Regions from separate parts of the Saccharopolyspora taberi genome, predicted to be linked through region 1. Evidence: riboswitches for the same ligand, from Rfam matches in the RefSeq annotation. Region 1 holds a riboswitch; the other holds the start of a gene.
What was found. Region 1 has a riboswitch for glycine ahead of gcvP (aminomethyl-transferring glycine dehydrogenase). Riboswitches for the same ligand answer to the same signal wherever they lie in the genome.

Region 1 (7,105 bases):
CCGGTGGTGCCCGACGTGTAGAGCACGTACAGCGGATCGGTCGCGTCCACCGGCACGCAGCCCGCCGGTTCCGCCCGCGCCACAACGGTGTTCCAGTCGACGTCGTCCGCGCCGAGCTCGGCGGTGACCTGGTCGCGCTGGAGCACGATCACCCGCTCCGGGCGGTGCTCGGCCAGCCGTCGCGCCTCGTCCACGATCGGCTTGTACTCGACGACCCGGTTGGGCTCCAGGCCGCAGGACGCGGCCACGATCACCTTCGGCCGCGCGTCGTCGATCCGCGCGGCCAGCTCCTTCGGGGCGAAGCCGCCGAAGACGACCGAGTGCACCGCCCCGATGCGGGCGCAGGCGAGCATCGCCACCGCCGCCTCGGGGATCATCGGCAGGTACAGCACGACCCGGTCGCCCCGCTGCACGCCCTGGTCCCGCAGCGCGCCCGCGAACCGCGCGACCCGGTCCAGCAGCTCCCGGTAGGTCCAGCGCGACACCGTGCCGGTCATCGCCGAGTCCCAGATCAGCGCGTCCTGGTCGCCGCGGCCGTCCCGCACGTGCCGGTCCAGCGCGTTGAAGCAGGTGTTGAGCACCCCGTCGGGGAACCACCGGTACATCGGCGCGCGCGAGCCGTCGAGCGCGGTGCCCGGCGGTCGCTCCCAGTCGATCGACGCCGCCGCGTCCAGCCAGAACCCCTCGGGATCGGCAAGACTGCGCTGGTAGGCGTCCGCGTATGCGCCCATGACGAATTGACCTCCCGCACGTGGCCGGACAAGTTGATCTCGAAAAGTGCCCTGCTGCCCACGGGTCCTACCGCACTCCCGGCGTCGGCACCAGTGTCGCCGAGCGGTCGTCACAACTTCGTTCGCGCCGAAGGTGATCGCGCCCTTCCGGAGGCACCTCGGCGACCGTCGCCGTCCATTTGTCGCCAGCACGACCGAATCGCCGCGACACGCCGTGGTCGATCGATCACAATCGCGATTGGGCCGGGGGATCGGGTTAACGACACGGCTGGGTGGACCGACATCCGGTACGGAGGTGCGACCGAAGATGAGCACGGAGACGTCAGCGGCCGAGGCCGATTCCGACCAGTCCGCCGAACTGCCCACCGCGCCGCGCAGCGTGGTGTGGAGCGGTGGGCACTCCTACGTCCTCGAAGGGGTCCGCGGCGCCCGCTGGGCCGGGGTCGACGACCGCCGCCGCGCCCGCTTCCTCACCGACGCGGACCTCCAGCGCCGCGGGTGGAGTCACCACCCGCGCTGAGCCGCTCGCCGACCGTGGTGACCTCGGCCGCCACGAGCGTTGTGGGCGGAATGTGGCACCCTGATCGGTGAACGGTGCACGCCAGGTGCACCGGTGCGGGGCAGTTCGCACAACCGTTTCGGGGAGGGGCTCGTGGTGCAGGACGCCGACGGCACCACGGAGAACGCCAACCGGGGACCGCAACCCCGCCCGGCCGGTGGCTCCGCCGCGGGGGCCGACCCGGGGCTGGCCCGGATCAAGGAAGCCGCCGCGGGCATCTGGGACGACCCGTGGTGGACGATCCCCAACCTGCTCAGCGTGATCCGGCTGGCCGGTGTCCCGCTGTTCCTCTGGCTCCTGCTGGGCCCGCAGAGCGACCTGCTCGCGCTGCTGGTGCTGGTCGTCAGCGGCGTGACCGACTGGCTCGACGGAAAGCTCGCCCGCTGGCTCAACCAGTACAGCCGCGTCGGAGAGCTGCTGGACCCGGCCGCCGACCGGCTCTACATCGTCGCGACGCTGGTCGCCTTCGTCCTGCGCGACGTCGTGCCCTGGTGGGTCGCCGCGGCGCTGATCGGCCGCGACCTCGTGCTCACGCTGTGCCTGCCGGTGCTGCGCTGGCACGGCTACGAGCCGCCGGAGGTGCACTACCTCGGCAAGGCCGCCACGTTCTGCCTGATGTACGCCTTCCCGCTGCTGTTGCTGGTGCAGGGCGACTTCACCTTCTCCGGGGTGATCCGCCCCATCGCCTACGCCTTCACCTGCTGGGGCGGCGCCCTCTACCTGTGGGCAGGGGTGCTGTACCTGATCCAGGTCGTGGCCGCGGTGCGCGCCGCCCGGTCCGCCGCCCGCGCCTGAGCGCCCGCCCGCAGGTCGTCTTGCGGCACCCGCAGTCGGCCCAATACGCTCGCCGGGCCGTCGCGATCTTCGTCGCGGTGGCCCGGCAGCGGCGGAGAACAGGAAGGCGGGACCAGTGGCGGCCCCCGAAGGCATCAAGTACACCAGCGAGCACGAATGGGTGCGCCCCACCGGCGAGGACACCGTCCGCGTGGGCATCACCGAGTACGCCCAGCAGCAGCTCGGCGACGTGGTCTTCGTGCAACTGCCCGGTGTCGGCGACGAGCTGGACGCCGGCGCCGCCATGGGCGAGGTCGAGTCGACCAAGAGCGTCTCCGACATCTACGCCCCGCTCGCAGGTTCGGTCACCGCGGTCAACGACAAGCTGGACACCGAGCCCGAGCTGGTCAACACGGACCCGTACGGCGAGGGCTGGATGGTCGAACTGCGGTTGAGCGACCCGGCCGCGCTGGACGGCCTGCTCGACGAGAACGCCTACCGGGAGCTGACCGACCAGGACTGATCGTCGATCTCGGCGGTGTCCTCGGCCGATGTCGGGACTCGCGCGTACGGGGCGGGGTGCGACACGGTACGTTGGAAGGCACTTCGCACGATCTATCCGCGTAGAGGAGAGCTCAGGTGAGCCAACACCCTGGCTCCGGCGACGTTCCGCCGGAGCAGTCACCGGAGACCACCTCGGTCTTCAGGCCCTTCCTCTCGGAGCCGGAAAGCACCGAGAGCGCGCCCTCGGAGCCTGCCGCTTCCGGGGTCGATGCGCTGCCCGCGGGTTCCGCCCTGCTGGTGGTCAAGCGCGGCCCGAACGCGGGTTCGCGATTCCTGCTCGACCGGGACACCACCAGCGCCGGACGGCACCCCGACAGCGACATCTTCCTCGACGACGTCACGGTGTCGCGACGGCACGCCGAGTTCCGCCGCGAGGGCAACGACTTCGTGGTGGTCGACGTCGGCAGCCTCAACGGCACCTACGTCAACCGCGAGCCGGTGGACACCTCGGTGCTGGCCAACGGCGACGAGGTGCAGATCGGGAAGTTCCGGTTGGTGTTCCTGACCGGCCCGATCGACGGGGGACAGGGCCGCTAGGCCGAGGAGAGAGACCGACATCGGGGCGGCGCCGGTAACCGGCGCCGCCCCGGTCGTTGGGAACTACGCGAACCCGCTTCGCGGCGGACCATCCCGATCTCGCCCGAATTCACCCGCAATCCGCAGTCTTGCAGGGAATTCGAGGACTTCCGGCGGACCCGGAGAGGGCCGTCGGCGGTGTATCGTGCTGGGTGTTGCTCAATGAAGAGCGCTCAGGTATCGGTTCTCGGCCTGCCGAGCCGGGCAGTGGCTGGACGACAGCCGAGGGATGGGCGTGTCCGCCGTATCGCGGGTAGCGTCGGAGGCGCCGGTGCGCGATCCTCGAGGAGGACGTCACGCCCCGGCGCGCTGGAGGAGGCGATTTGACGATGAGCAGTGAGATGCGCGTCGTCGGCGTGCGAGTGGAACTACCAGCCAACCAGCCGATCCTGTTGTTGCGCGAGACCGAGGGCGAACGCTACCTGCCGATCTGGATCGGCTCGGTGGAGGCGACCGCCATCGCGCTGGAGCAGCAGGGCGTGCGACCCGCCAGACCCCTGACCCACGACCTGCTCAAGGACGTCATCGGGGCGCTCGGGCGTGACCTGGAGCAGGTGCGCATCACCGACCTGCAGGAGGGCACGTTCTACGCGGAGCTCGTCTTCGACGGGGACGTGCGGGTCTCGGCCAGGCCCAGCGACTCGGTCGCCCTGGCGCTGCGGGTGGGCGTTCCGATCCACGCCGACGAGTCGGTGCTGGACGAGGCCGGGCTCATCATCCCGGACGAGCAGGAGGACGAGGTCGAGAAGTTCCGGGAGTTCCTGGACTCGGTCTCCCCGGAGGACTTCCGCGGCGCCGACACCTGAGCCGGTCGGCACCACGGCTTACCCGGCCCCCGGCGCGCCCCGCGCCGGGGGCCGGTTCGTCTCCCCGCGCGTCGCGTTGACCGGTCTTCCGGGCAGGCTTACCGTCGAGGAGACGCGAATCGCCCGCATGTGATTCAGACCAGCATGTGGTTCGGCGCCCGCGCAGGCGCGGCCCGGGCGTTCGCGGCGCCCTGATCATGTCGATGCAGGGCCTTGGCGGTCGTCGGCGGAAGCCGGACGAGGGGAGGCAGGCGTGGTCGAGGAGGCACCCAACCGGGATGCTGCCGCGGAGCAGGGAGAGCTGTTCCCCGACGCCTCGCTACCGGACGAACTCGTGGGGTACCGCGGTCCGGCCGCCTGCCAGATCGCGGGCATCACCTACCGCCAGCTGGACTACTGGGCCCGCACCAAGCTGGTCGGGCCGTCCATAAGAGGTGCGGCGGGGTCCGGCTCGCAGCGGCTGTACTCCTTCAAGGACATCCTGGTCCTCAAGGTGGTCAAGCGGCTGCTCGACACCGGCGTCTCGCTGCACAACATCCGGGTCGCCGTCGAGCACCTGCGCCACCGCGGAGTCCAGGACCTCGCCAGGATCACGCTGTTCAGCGACGGCACGACCGTCTACGAGTGCACCTCGGCCGAGGAGGTGGTCGACCTGCTGCAGGGCGGCCAGGGGGTGTTCGGCATCGCCGTCAGCGGTGCCATGCGGGAGATCAGCGGCACGATTCACGAGTTCCCCGCCGAGCGCGCCGACGGCGCCGAAGTGGTCGCCCCCGTCAACGACGAACTCGCCCGCCGCCGCCGGGACCGCCAGACCGGTTGATCGATCGGTCCGCTGTGCGCACGGCAGGGCGGAGCACGAACGATGCGGCGAAACGGACGCCCAGGATCCCGTTGAGATCGGGTAGGCTTCGCTGCATCGCTGACCCCGCGCGGGAGAGTCCGCGCCGGTGAGGAGCACCGGTGCGGCGCCGAAGGAGCAACTCCTCCCCGACAACCTCTCAGGCCAACCGGACCGCACGGGCGAGATACCTCTGGAAAGCGGGTCACCACGACCGTGGTGCCCCCGCCGACGGTGCAAGCCCGGCCCCCGGCCGGGTGAAGCTCTCAGGCGTTCGCGGCGCGGACATTGACAGAGGGGGAGGGCAGCACCGGTGTGCTGCCACCCTGTGTCCGCCGTGAAAGACGAGGTTTTGGCGATGACCGACGTGACCCATGACCGCATCCCGCTCGCCGCGCTGGAGCACGGCACCCCGTTCGCCGACCGGCACGTGGGCCCCGCGCCGGCCGAACTCGCGCACATGCTCGAGGTGATCGGGGTCGGGTCGCTGGAGGAGCTGGGGCAGCACGCGGTGCCGGAGGGCATCCGCGAGCGCGACCTGGAGCTGGCGCTGCCGGAACCGGCGACCGAGGCCCAGGCGCTGGCCGAGCTGCGGTCCCGCGCGCAGCGCTGCCGCCCGCACGCGGAGATGATCGGGCTCGGCTACTACGGGACGGTCACCCCGCCGGTGATCCTGCGCAACGTGCTGGAGAGCCCGGCCTGGTACACCGCCTACACGCCCTACCAGCCGGAGATCTCGCAGGGCCGGCTGGAGGCGCTGCTGAACTTCCAGACGATGGTCGCCGACCTGACCGGCGTGCCCGTCGCCAACGCCTCGATGCTCGACGAGTCGACCGCCGCCGCCGAGGGCATGACCCTGGTCCGGCGGGCGGGCCGGGCGAAGTCGGCCCGGTTCGTCGTCGACGCCGACACCCTGCCGCAGACGCTGGCCGTGCTGAGGACCCGCGCCGAGCCGCTGGGCATCGAGGTCGTCGTCGCCGACCTCTCGCAGGGCGTCGCCGGGCTGCCGGAGGGCGACCTGTTCGGCGCGCTGCTGGCCTACCCGGGCGCGTCCGGCGAGGTCCGCGACCACGAGGCCGTCATCGCCGAGGTCCACGACCGCGGTGGCCAGGTCGTGGTGGCCGCCGACCTGCTCGCGCTGACGCTGCTGCGCCCGCCGGGCGAGATCGGCGCCGACGTCGTCGTGGGCACCACCCAGCGGTTCGGCGTGCCGATGGGCTTCGGCGGGCCGCACGCCGGGTACATGGCGGTGCGCAAGGGGATCGAGCGGCAGCTGCCCGGCCGGCTGGTCGGCGTCAGCGTCGACACCGACGGCAACCAGGCGTACCGGCTGGCGCTGCAGACCCGTGAGCAGCACATCCGCCGGGAGAAGGCGACGAGCAACATCTGCACCGCGCAGGTGCTGCTGGCGGTCGTGGCGTCGATGTACGGCGTCTACCACGGCCCGGCCGGGCTGCGCGCGATCGCGACCAGGGCGCACCGGATGGCCGCGGTGCTGGCCGAGCGGCTGCGCCGCGGCGGGGTCGAGGTGCTGCACCGCGACTTCTTCGACACCGTCGTCGCCCGGGTTCCGGGCAAGGCCGACGAGGTCGTCGCGGCGGCCCGCGGCGAGGGCGTGAACCTGCGCCGCGTCGACGCCGACCACGTGGGCGTCAGCTGCGACGAGACCACCACCCGCGCCCTGCTGGCCAAGGTGTGGAAGGCGTTCGGGCTGGACGAGGTGGACGTCGACGAGCTCGACGCGGGCACCCCGGACGCGCTGCCCGCCGGTCTGCTGCGCACCTCGGAGTACATGACCCACCCGGTGTTCCACACCCACCGGTCGGAGACCTCGCTGCTGCGCTACCTGCGGGAGCTCTCGGACAAGGACGTCGCGCTGGACCGCAGCATGATCCCGCTGGGCTCGTGCACGATGAAGCTCAACGCGACCGCCGAGATGGAGCCGATCACCTGGCCGGAGTTCTCCGGGCTGCACCCGTTCGCGCCCGCGCAGGACGCCGAGGGCCTGCTGGAGATCGTCTCCGACCTGGAGGGCTGGCTGGCCGAGATCACCGGTTACGACGCGGTGAGCCTGCAGCCCAACGCGGGCAGCCAGGGCGAGTTCGCCGGTCTGCTGGCCATCCGCGCCTACCACCACAGCCGTGGTGAGGCCGAGCGGGACGTGTGCCTGATCCCGGCGAGCGCGCACGGCACCAACGCCGCCAGCGCGGTGATGGCCGGGCTGCGCGTGGTCGTCGTGCGCTGCGACGAGTCCGGC
Region 2 (7,105 bases), on a different contig from region 1:
GCGCGACCACCCGGTGCGGGTCCTGCGAGACCGCCAGCTCGGTCGCCGCGGTCCGCCACCGCTCGCCGCCTTCCAGCAGCTGCCGCACCTGCTCGGCCGACCGCTGCCGCTCGGCGTCGGCGACCGCGCGCCAGCGCAGCAGTTGCAGCGCGACCAGCGGCGCGGTGTCGGCGAAGGCCGTCGACCGCTCCTCGGACACCTCGCCAGGCACCACCGCCCACATCGACCCCAGCAGCTCGCCGCCCATCCGGATCGGGACCACCAGCCTGGGCAGCGTGCCGTCGCCCTGGGCGGGCACGAAGATCGCCGACCGGCCCTTGCTGAGCTGCCGGAACGTGCCCCGGGCGCGGAACTTGGCCAGCACGTCGTCCGGCTGCTTGCGGCCCATGATCGTGGAGATCCGGGCGGGGTCGGTCAGGTCCTGCCGGGCGGAGTAGGCCAGCACCTGGGAGTGCGCGTCCTCGATGGTGACCGGCGCGTCCACGACGTCGGCGACCGCGTCGGCCAGCCGGAACAGGTCGCCCAGCGGTGGGCCGCGGGTGTCGGTCTCCTGCGTCGCCGTCCCGGCCAGCGCCGCCCGGATCAGCCACACCAGCTGCGCCCACGCCGTGCCCGCCCGCACCTCGACCAGCGCGATCCCGGCCTCCTGGGCCGCGGCCACCACCGCCGGGTCGCCGGACAGCGGCGGCTTGAGCAGCAGGGCCGCCGCGCCTTCCGCCCCGCAGTCCCTGGCGAGCGCGGCTGCCTGCCCGGACCCGCGGACCGCGACGCCCAGCACCAGGTCGCCCTGGGCGGCCCGCGGCGGCTGCTCCGGCTCGGCGATGACGACGTCGCCGACGCAGTCGGTGGACTCCGGGAGGATCACGGTGCGCAGCAGCGTCGGCCCGACCCGCTCGATCAGCGCCCGGATGTCCAGCATCGTCGCCTCCTCCCCGCGGTTCCCAGCGTATGGGACCGGGCGCCCGGGAAATCGCCGGGCGAACATCCGGTGGCGGACCAGGGGCGGGCCATTGACACCTCGGCCGGCCCGTTTATCGTTTGGCGCGGAGCATGACAACCGCATACCGGCCGCAGAACCCGGGCGGGAGAGACCCTGAGCACCGCAGGTGCACCAGGGCGCCGAAGGAGCAAGACTCCCCGCAAACTCTCAGGCACCCATGACCGCTCGGGCGAGGCAACTCTGGAAAGCGCGCGCCACGGCGCCGCACCCACGGTGCAAACCGCGACGAAGCGGTGAAGCTCTCAGGTTCCGCAACAGAGGGGGAGGCCCAACCATCCCGGGCATTCCCATGCCCCCGAAAGCGACGGAGCCTCCCATGTCCCTGCCCACCAACCTGCGCTACACCGAAGAGCACGAGTGGATCGAGGACCGCGACGGCGTGGTCCGCATCGGCATCACCCCGTACGCGGCCGAGTCGCTCGGCGACATCGTCTTCGTGGAGCTGCCCGAGGTCGGCGCGCGGATCGAGGCGGGCGGCGCCTGCGGTGAGCTGGAGTCGACGAAGTCGGTCAGCGACCTCTACGCGCCGGTCACCGGCGAGGTCGTGGCGATCAACGAGTCCGTGGTGAGCGATCCCGCTCAGGTCAACGCCGATCCGTTCGGCGACGGCTGGCTGATCGAGGTCAGGGCGACCGAGACCGGCGAGGTGCTCAGCGCCGAGCAGTACGCCGAACTGACCGGGGCGTAGCCGGGCACAAGCGGAGGGCGGATCAATGGCGATCAGCGTCTTCGACCTCTTCTCGGTGGGCATCGGCCCCTCGAGTTCGCACACCGTCGGCCCCATGCGCGCGGCGGCGACCTTCGTCGCCCGGCTGCGCGGGGCGGGGCTGCTGCCCCGGGTGTCGCGGGTCAAAGCTGAGCTGTTCGGGTCGCTGGGAGCGACCGGGCACGGTCACGGCAGTCCGAAAGCGGTGCTGCTGGGGCTGGAAGGGCACGCGCCGGAGTCGGTGGACCCGGCGGCGGTGGAGCCGCGGGTGACCGAGATCCGGGAGACCGGCCGGTTGCGGCTGGACGGCGTCAGCGAGATCGCGTTCTCGCTCGATCGCGACCTGGTGATGCACCGGCGCAAGTCGCTTCCGCTGCACCCCAACGGGATGCGGTTCACCGCGTGGGACGCGGCGGGCGACGAGGTGGAGTCGGCGGTGTTCTACTCCGTCGGCGGCGGATTCGTGGTCGACGAGGAAGCGACCGGGACCGACCGGATCAAACCGGACACCACCGAGGTGGCGTGGCCGTTCCGCACGGGTGAGCAGCTGCTGGCGCACACGGCGGAGTCGGGGCTGCCGATCTCCGGGGTGATGCTGGCGAACGAGCTGTCGTGGCGCACCGAGGACGCGGTGCGCAAGGAGCTGCTGCACATCTGGCACGTCATGGCCGAGTGCGTGGCGAACGGGTGCGCCAACACCGGTGAGCTGCCCGGTGGCCTGAAGGTGCGGCGGCGCGCGGCGGCGTTGGCGGAGTCGCTGACCGAGCAGGACGACCCGATGGAGTGGGTCACGCTGTTCGCGCTGGCGGTCAACGAGGAGAACGCGGCGGGCGGCCGGGTGGTGACGGCCCCGACCAACGGCGCGGCCGGGATCGTGCCCGCGGTGCTGCACTACTACACGCGGTTCGTGCCGGGCGCCGACCAGGACGGCGTGGTGCGGTTCCTGCTCGCCGCGGCGGCGATCGGGGTGCTGTTCAAGGAGAACGCGTCGATCTCGGGCGCCGAGGTCGGCTGCCAGGGCGAGGTCGGGTCGGCGTGCTCGATGGCGGCTGCGGGGCTGGCCGAGGTGCTGGGCGGGACCCCGGCGCAGGTGGAGAACGCCGCGGAGATCGCGATGGAGCACAACCTGGGCCTGACCTGCGACCCGATCGGCGGGCTGGTGCAGATCCCGTGCATCGAACGCAACGCGGTGGCGTCGGTCAAGGCGATCACGGCGGCGCGGATGGCGTTGCGCGGCAACGGATCGCACTTCGTGTCGCTGGACAAGGTGATCAAGACGATGCGCGAGACCGGCCGCGACATGAAGGTCAAGTACAAGGAGACCGCGCGCGGCGGGCTGGCCGTCAACGTCATCGAGTGCTGAGCGCGCTTCCGGGCGCCTGATCCGTCCAGTGTGGATGGACCGGGCGCCCGGTTGTGCGTTCGGGCATACTTCCGCCAGATTGGTTGTGTGCAATTTAGTTGCACGCTACTGTTGGGCTCGTTCGACCCGAGGAGAGGAACGGATCATGACTGCGCTGTACACCGCGGAAGCCACCGCGACCGGAGCGGGCCGGGATGGCAAGGCCCGCTCCTCGGACGGGATCCTCGACCTGGATCTCGCCGTGCCGAAGGAGATGGGCGGCGCGGGCGGCGACGCCACCAACCCGGAACAGCTGTTCGCCGCCGGCTACGCCGCCTGCTTCCACGGCGCGCTCCAGGTCGTCGCCCGCCGCGCGAAGGCCGACATCACCGGCTCCGAGGTGACCGCCCGCGTGGGCATCGGCCGCAACGACGAGGGCGGCTTCGGCCTGGAGGTCGAGCTCTCGGTCAGCCTGCCGGGCCTCGACGAGGCCCAGGCCAGGAAGCTGACCGAGGAGGCCGACCAGGTCTGCCCGTACTCCAACGCGATCCGCGGCAACGTGGAGACCCAGCTGTCGCTGGCCTGACCGCTCAGACGGTAAGCACGTACACGATCCCGGTGCAGCCGCCGAGGATCGCGAGCAGCGCGACCGCGGCGGGCAGCACTGCGGCGGGCAGCGGGTGCTCGGCGCGGAGGCAGCGCTCGGTCCGCTGGTGCCTGCGCCAGGTGAACCAGGCGATCACGACCGCCAGCGGCAGCGTCAGCACGGCGCAGGCGATCCCGGCGAGCACGCTGTGGTGCAGGATCAGCCTGATGAGCACGATGAGGCCGACGACGAAGGCGAGCGTGGTGCGCAGCCACGCGAGCGTCGTGCGCTCGACCTGGAGTCCGGGGTCCCACGGGCCTGGCACGGTCAGATCCCGGTGATCAGCAGCAGGGCGCAGGCGACCACGCCGATCGCCGCCAGGCCGTAGCCGAGCAGCGGGCCGAGCCGCGGTGCGGGCAGCGAGGCGTTCGTCCGCATCGCGCGTTCGGTGGTCATCCACCGGCCGAACGCGGTCGCGCTGCACAGGACTCCGGCCAGCAGCAGGAGGATCGCCAGCACCGTCCGCAGTGGACTCGACTGGTCGGGGGTGACGGCGTTGAGCGCCTCCACCCCGACTCCGGCGGCCATCAGCGCCAGCGATGTCCGGATCCAGGCGAGGAACGTGCGCTCGTTGGCGAGCGTGAACCTCGGATCGGGGTCGCTGCCCACCGCGAACAACCGCCGTGGCCAGCGCCGATCCGGCGAACCAGTGTCCTGTGGTGCCATGCGCCAACGGTAACCCGCCCAAATGCCGCAAGCCCCTGGTCACGGTGTGATCAGGGGCTCGCGGGGCGGGCTCAGAACGCGAAGACCTCGCCGGTGTGCGACTTGGCGACGCAGATGTTCGGGAACTTCTGCTCGAAGTCGACCTGCTTGCCGCGCCAGGTGCCGGTGGCGCGGACCGTGACTTCCTTGAGGTCCAGCGTGCACATCATCGGCCGGGGTTCCTGCTTGGCCATCGCGTGCAGGTCGCCGTTGTTCTCGATGAGGTCCGCGCACGCCTTCTGGGCGTTCGGGTGCGTGCCGCCGTGCGGCTCGCAGGTCAGCAGCGCGGTGCGGAATCCGCTGGTGCCGGGCTGGCCGGTGACCGAGAGCTGCAACGTGCTGGCGACCGGGACGGCGGAGGCAGCCGCCGGGGTGAGCACGGCGCCCGCGGTCAGCGCGGTGGCCACGAGCGCGCGGCCGATCAGCGGGAGTGCGGTCATCTCGATTTCCTCCTGCGGTTATGGAGAGGACTTCACCTTCTTTATCGGCAGAACCGGCCGTCACACCGCATCCGCTACCTTGATCCACCTGATTGAGTTTCCCTCGATCGAGTTTTCTCACTCTGTGTTGATCATCTCGGCGGCGAAGATCGCCATCGAGCCTCGTTCGCGGGATGACTGTGGGAAATTCGACGCGGAACCCTGCGCTCGGATCCTGCACCCCGGGCGCGGCGAAACCCTGACGAGGGAAAGCCCAGGAGAGGGAAACACCGGAGGAGGACCGGGATGGCAGCCGAACCGAGCGCGGCGAAACCGGGCGTGGCGCCCCCGCGCGAAAGCGTCCGCAAGGCGGCGTTCGCCAGCGCCGTCGGCAACACGATCGAGCTCTACGACTTCCTCATCTACGGCACCGCCGCGGCCGTGGTGTTCAACCGGCTGTTCTTCCCGGCGGGCGACCCGTGGGTCGGCGCGCTGCTGGCCTTCGCCACCTTCGGCGCCGGTTTCCTCGCCCGCCCGCTCGGCGCGGCGGTGATCGGCCACTTCGGCGACCGGGTGGGCCGCAGGCTGATGCTGGTGATCACGCTCAGCGTCACCGGCGCCTGCACCGCGGCGATCGGCCTGCTGCCCACCTACGACCAGATCGGCCTGTGGGCGCCCGCGGCGCTGGTGCTGCTGCGGGTGGTGCAGGGGTTCTTCCTCGGCGGCGAGCAGGGCGGCGCGGTGCTGATGGCCGTCGAGCACGCCCCGCCGAACCGGCAGGGCTGGTACGGCGGCTGGACCTTCATCGGCTCGCCGACCGGGCTGTTCCTGGCGACCGGCGTGTTCGCGGCGGCGACCGCGGTCTCCGGCGACCAGTTCCTGGTCTGGGGCTGGCGGATCCCGTTCCTGCTGAGCCTCGTCCTGGTCGGCGTCGGGCTCTACGTGCGGCTGCGGCTGGCCGAATCCCCCGAATTCGCCCGGATCCGCGAGCACGGCGAGCGCTCCAGGCTGCCGGTCGCGGAGGCGTTCGCCAGCTCCTGGCGGCAGATCCTGCTCTCGGCCGGGGTCAACCTCGGCTTCAACATGTTCATCTTCGTGCTCGCCACGTTCCTGCTCACCTACGGCACCCGGCAGCTGGGCATGACCCGCGACCTGATGCTGGCGGGCAGCCTCGCCGGATCGGCCGCGCAGATCGCGGGGATCCTGCTGTTCGCGCACCTGTCCGACCGGCTCGGGCGGACCAGGGTGATGCTCGGCGGTGCGATCTTCCTCGCGGTGTACGCGTTCCCGATGTTCTGGCTGCTCGACACCAGGTCGCCCGCGCTGATCGTGCTGGCGATGGTGCTCGGGTACGCGGGCTCGGCGGCGGTTTTCGGCCCCATGGCGGCGTTCTGCGCGGACCTGTTCAGCACGAAGGTCCGCTACACCGGTGTGTCGCTGGGGTACCAGAGCGGTTCGGTCCTCGGCGGCGGGCTGTCGCCGTTCATCGCCACCGCGCTGCTCGGCGTGGGCGGCGGGTCATGGCCGATCGCGCTGTACCTCGTCGGCGGCGCGCTGGTGACCGTCGGATGCCTTGCGGTGACGGGAGATCCGCGCCGGTTCGTGCGCGACGCGGAGCCTGCCAGCGCAGGGTGACTGCGGGCTGGATGACTCCGCGCCGGATGACTCCGCGCTGGACGACTGCGGGTCGGGTGACTGCGGGCTGGATGACTCAGCGCTGGGTGACTCCGCGCTGGACGACTGCAGGTCGGATGACTGCGGGCCGGATGACTCCGCGCTGGACGGCTCAGCGCTGGATGACTGCGGGCCGGACGGCTCAGCACCGGATGACTCGGCACCGAACGGCTCAGCGTCGGATGACTGCGGGCCGGCTGACTCAGCGCTGGCCGACTCAGCGCCGGCCGGCTCAGCGCCGGACGACGAGGTACCCGTCGGCGTCGAGCGCGCCCGCGTCGCCGGTGCGCAGCCAGCCCTCGGCGTCGGTGACCGGCCTGATCAGCCCGTCCGGTTGCAGGTGACCCGCGCACACGACAGGTCCCCGGACCAGGATCTCGCCGTCGCCGGAGATCCGTACCTCCACTCCGGGCAGGGCCCGGCCCGCGGTCCCGGGGCGGTCGGCGCCTGCGTGGCCCGCGGTGGCGAAGCCGGTGGTCTCGGCCGTGCCCCAGCACTGCCGGAGGGCGATGTCCACGGCCGCGAAGCGGTCCACCACCGCGGGCGCGAGCGGAGCGGGCCCGGCGGCAGCCCAGGCGAGCCGGTCGAGCCCGAGGCGGGCGCGGAGCCGCCG

Region 2: it holds a riboswitch for glycine, as region 1 does, so the genes downstream of both, gcvH (glycine cleavage system protein GcvH) here and gcvP (aminomethyl-transferring glycine dehydrogenase) in region 1, are expected to answer to the same signal.

The regions. Positions count from the first base shown of each region.
Region 1 is NZ_BAAAUX010000014.1:46,739-53,843, forward strand. It holds gene ABD691_RS14290 (propionyl-CoA synthetase) at 1-731, opposite strand, end outside; gene ABD691_RS14295 (hypothetical protein) at 1,039-1,251, shown strand; gene clsA (cardiolipin synthase ClsA) at 1,384-2,085, shown strand; gene gcvH (glycine cleavage system protein GcvH) at 2,201-2,587, shown strand; gene garA (glycogen accumulation regulator GarA) at 2,704-3,165, shown strand; gene ABD691_RS14315 (bifunctional nuclease family protein) at 3,534-4,010, shown strand; gene ABD691_RS14320 (MerR family transcriptional regulator) at 4,264-4,830, shown strand; glycine riboswitch at 4,931-5,035, shown strand; gene gcvP (aminomethyl-transferring glycine dehydrogenase) at 5,207-7,105, shown strand, end outside.
Region 2 is NZ_BAAAUX010000012.1:98,639-105,743, reverse strand. It holds gene ABD691_RS13020 (PucR family transcriptional regulator) at 1-919, opposite strand, end outside; glycine riboswitch at 1,073-1,174, shown strand; glycine riboswitch at 1,175-1,268, shown strand; gene gcvH (glycine cleavage system protein GcvH) at 1,317-1,688, shown strand; gene ABD691_RS13010 (L-serine ammonia-lyase) at 1,714-3,069, shown strand; gene ABD691_RS13005 (organic hydroperoxide resistance protein) at 3,212-3,634, shown strand; gene ABD691_RS13000 (DUF202 domain-containing protein) at 3,639-3,959, opposite strand; gene ABD691_RS12995 (YidH family protein) at 3,962-4,360, opposite strand; gene ABD691_RS12990 (SSI family serine proteinase inhibitor) at 4,432-4,839, opposite strand; gene ABD691_RS12985 (MFS transporter) at 5,125-6,453, shown strand; gene ABD691_RS12980 (AMP-binding protein) at 6,725-7,105, opposite strand, start outside.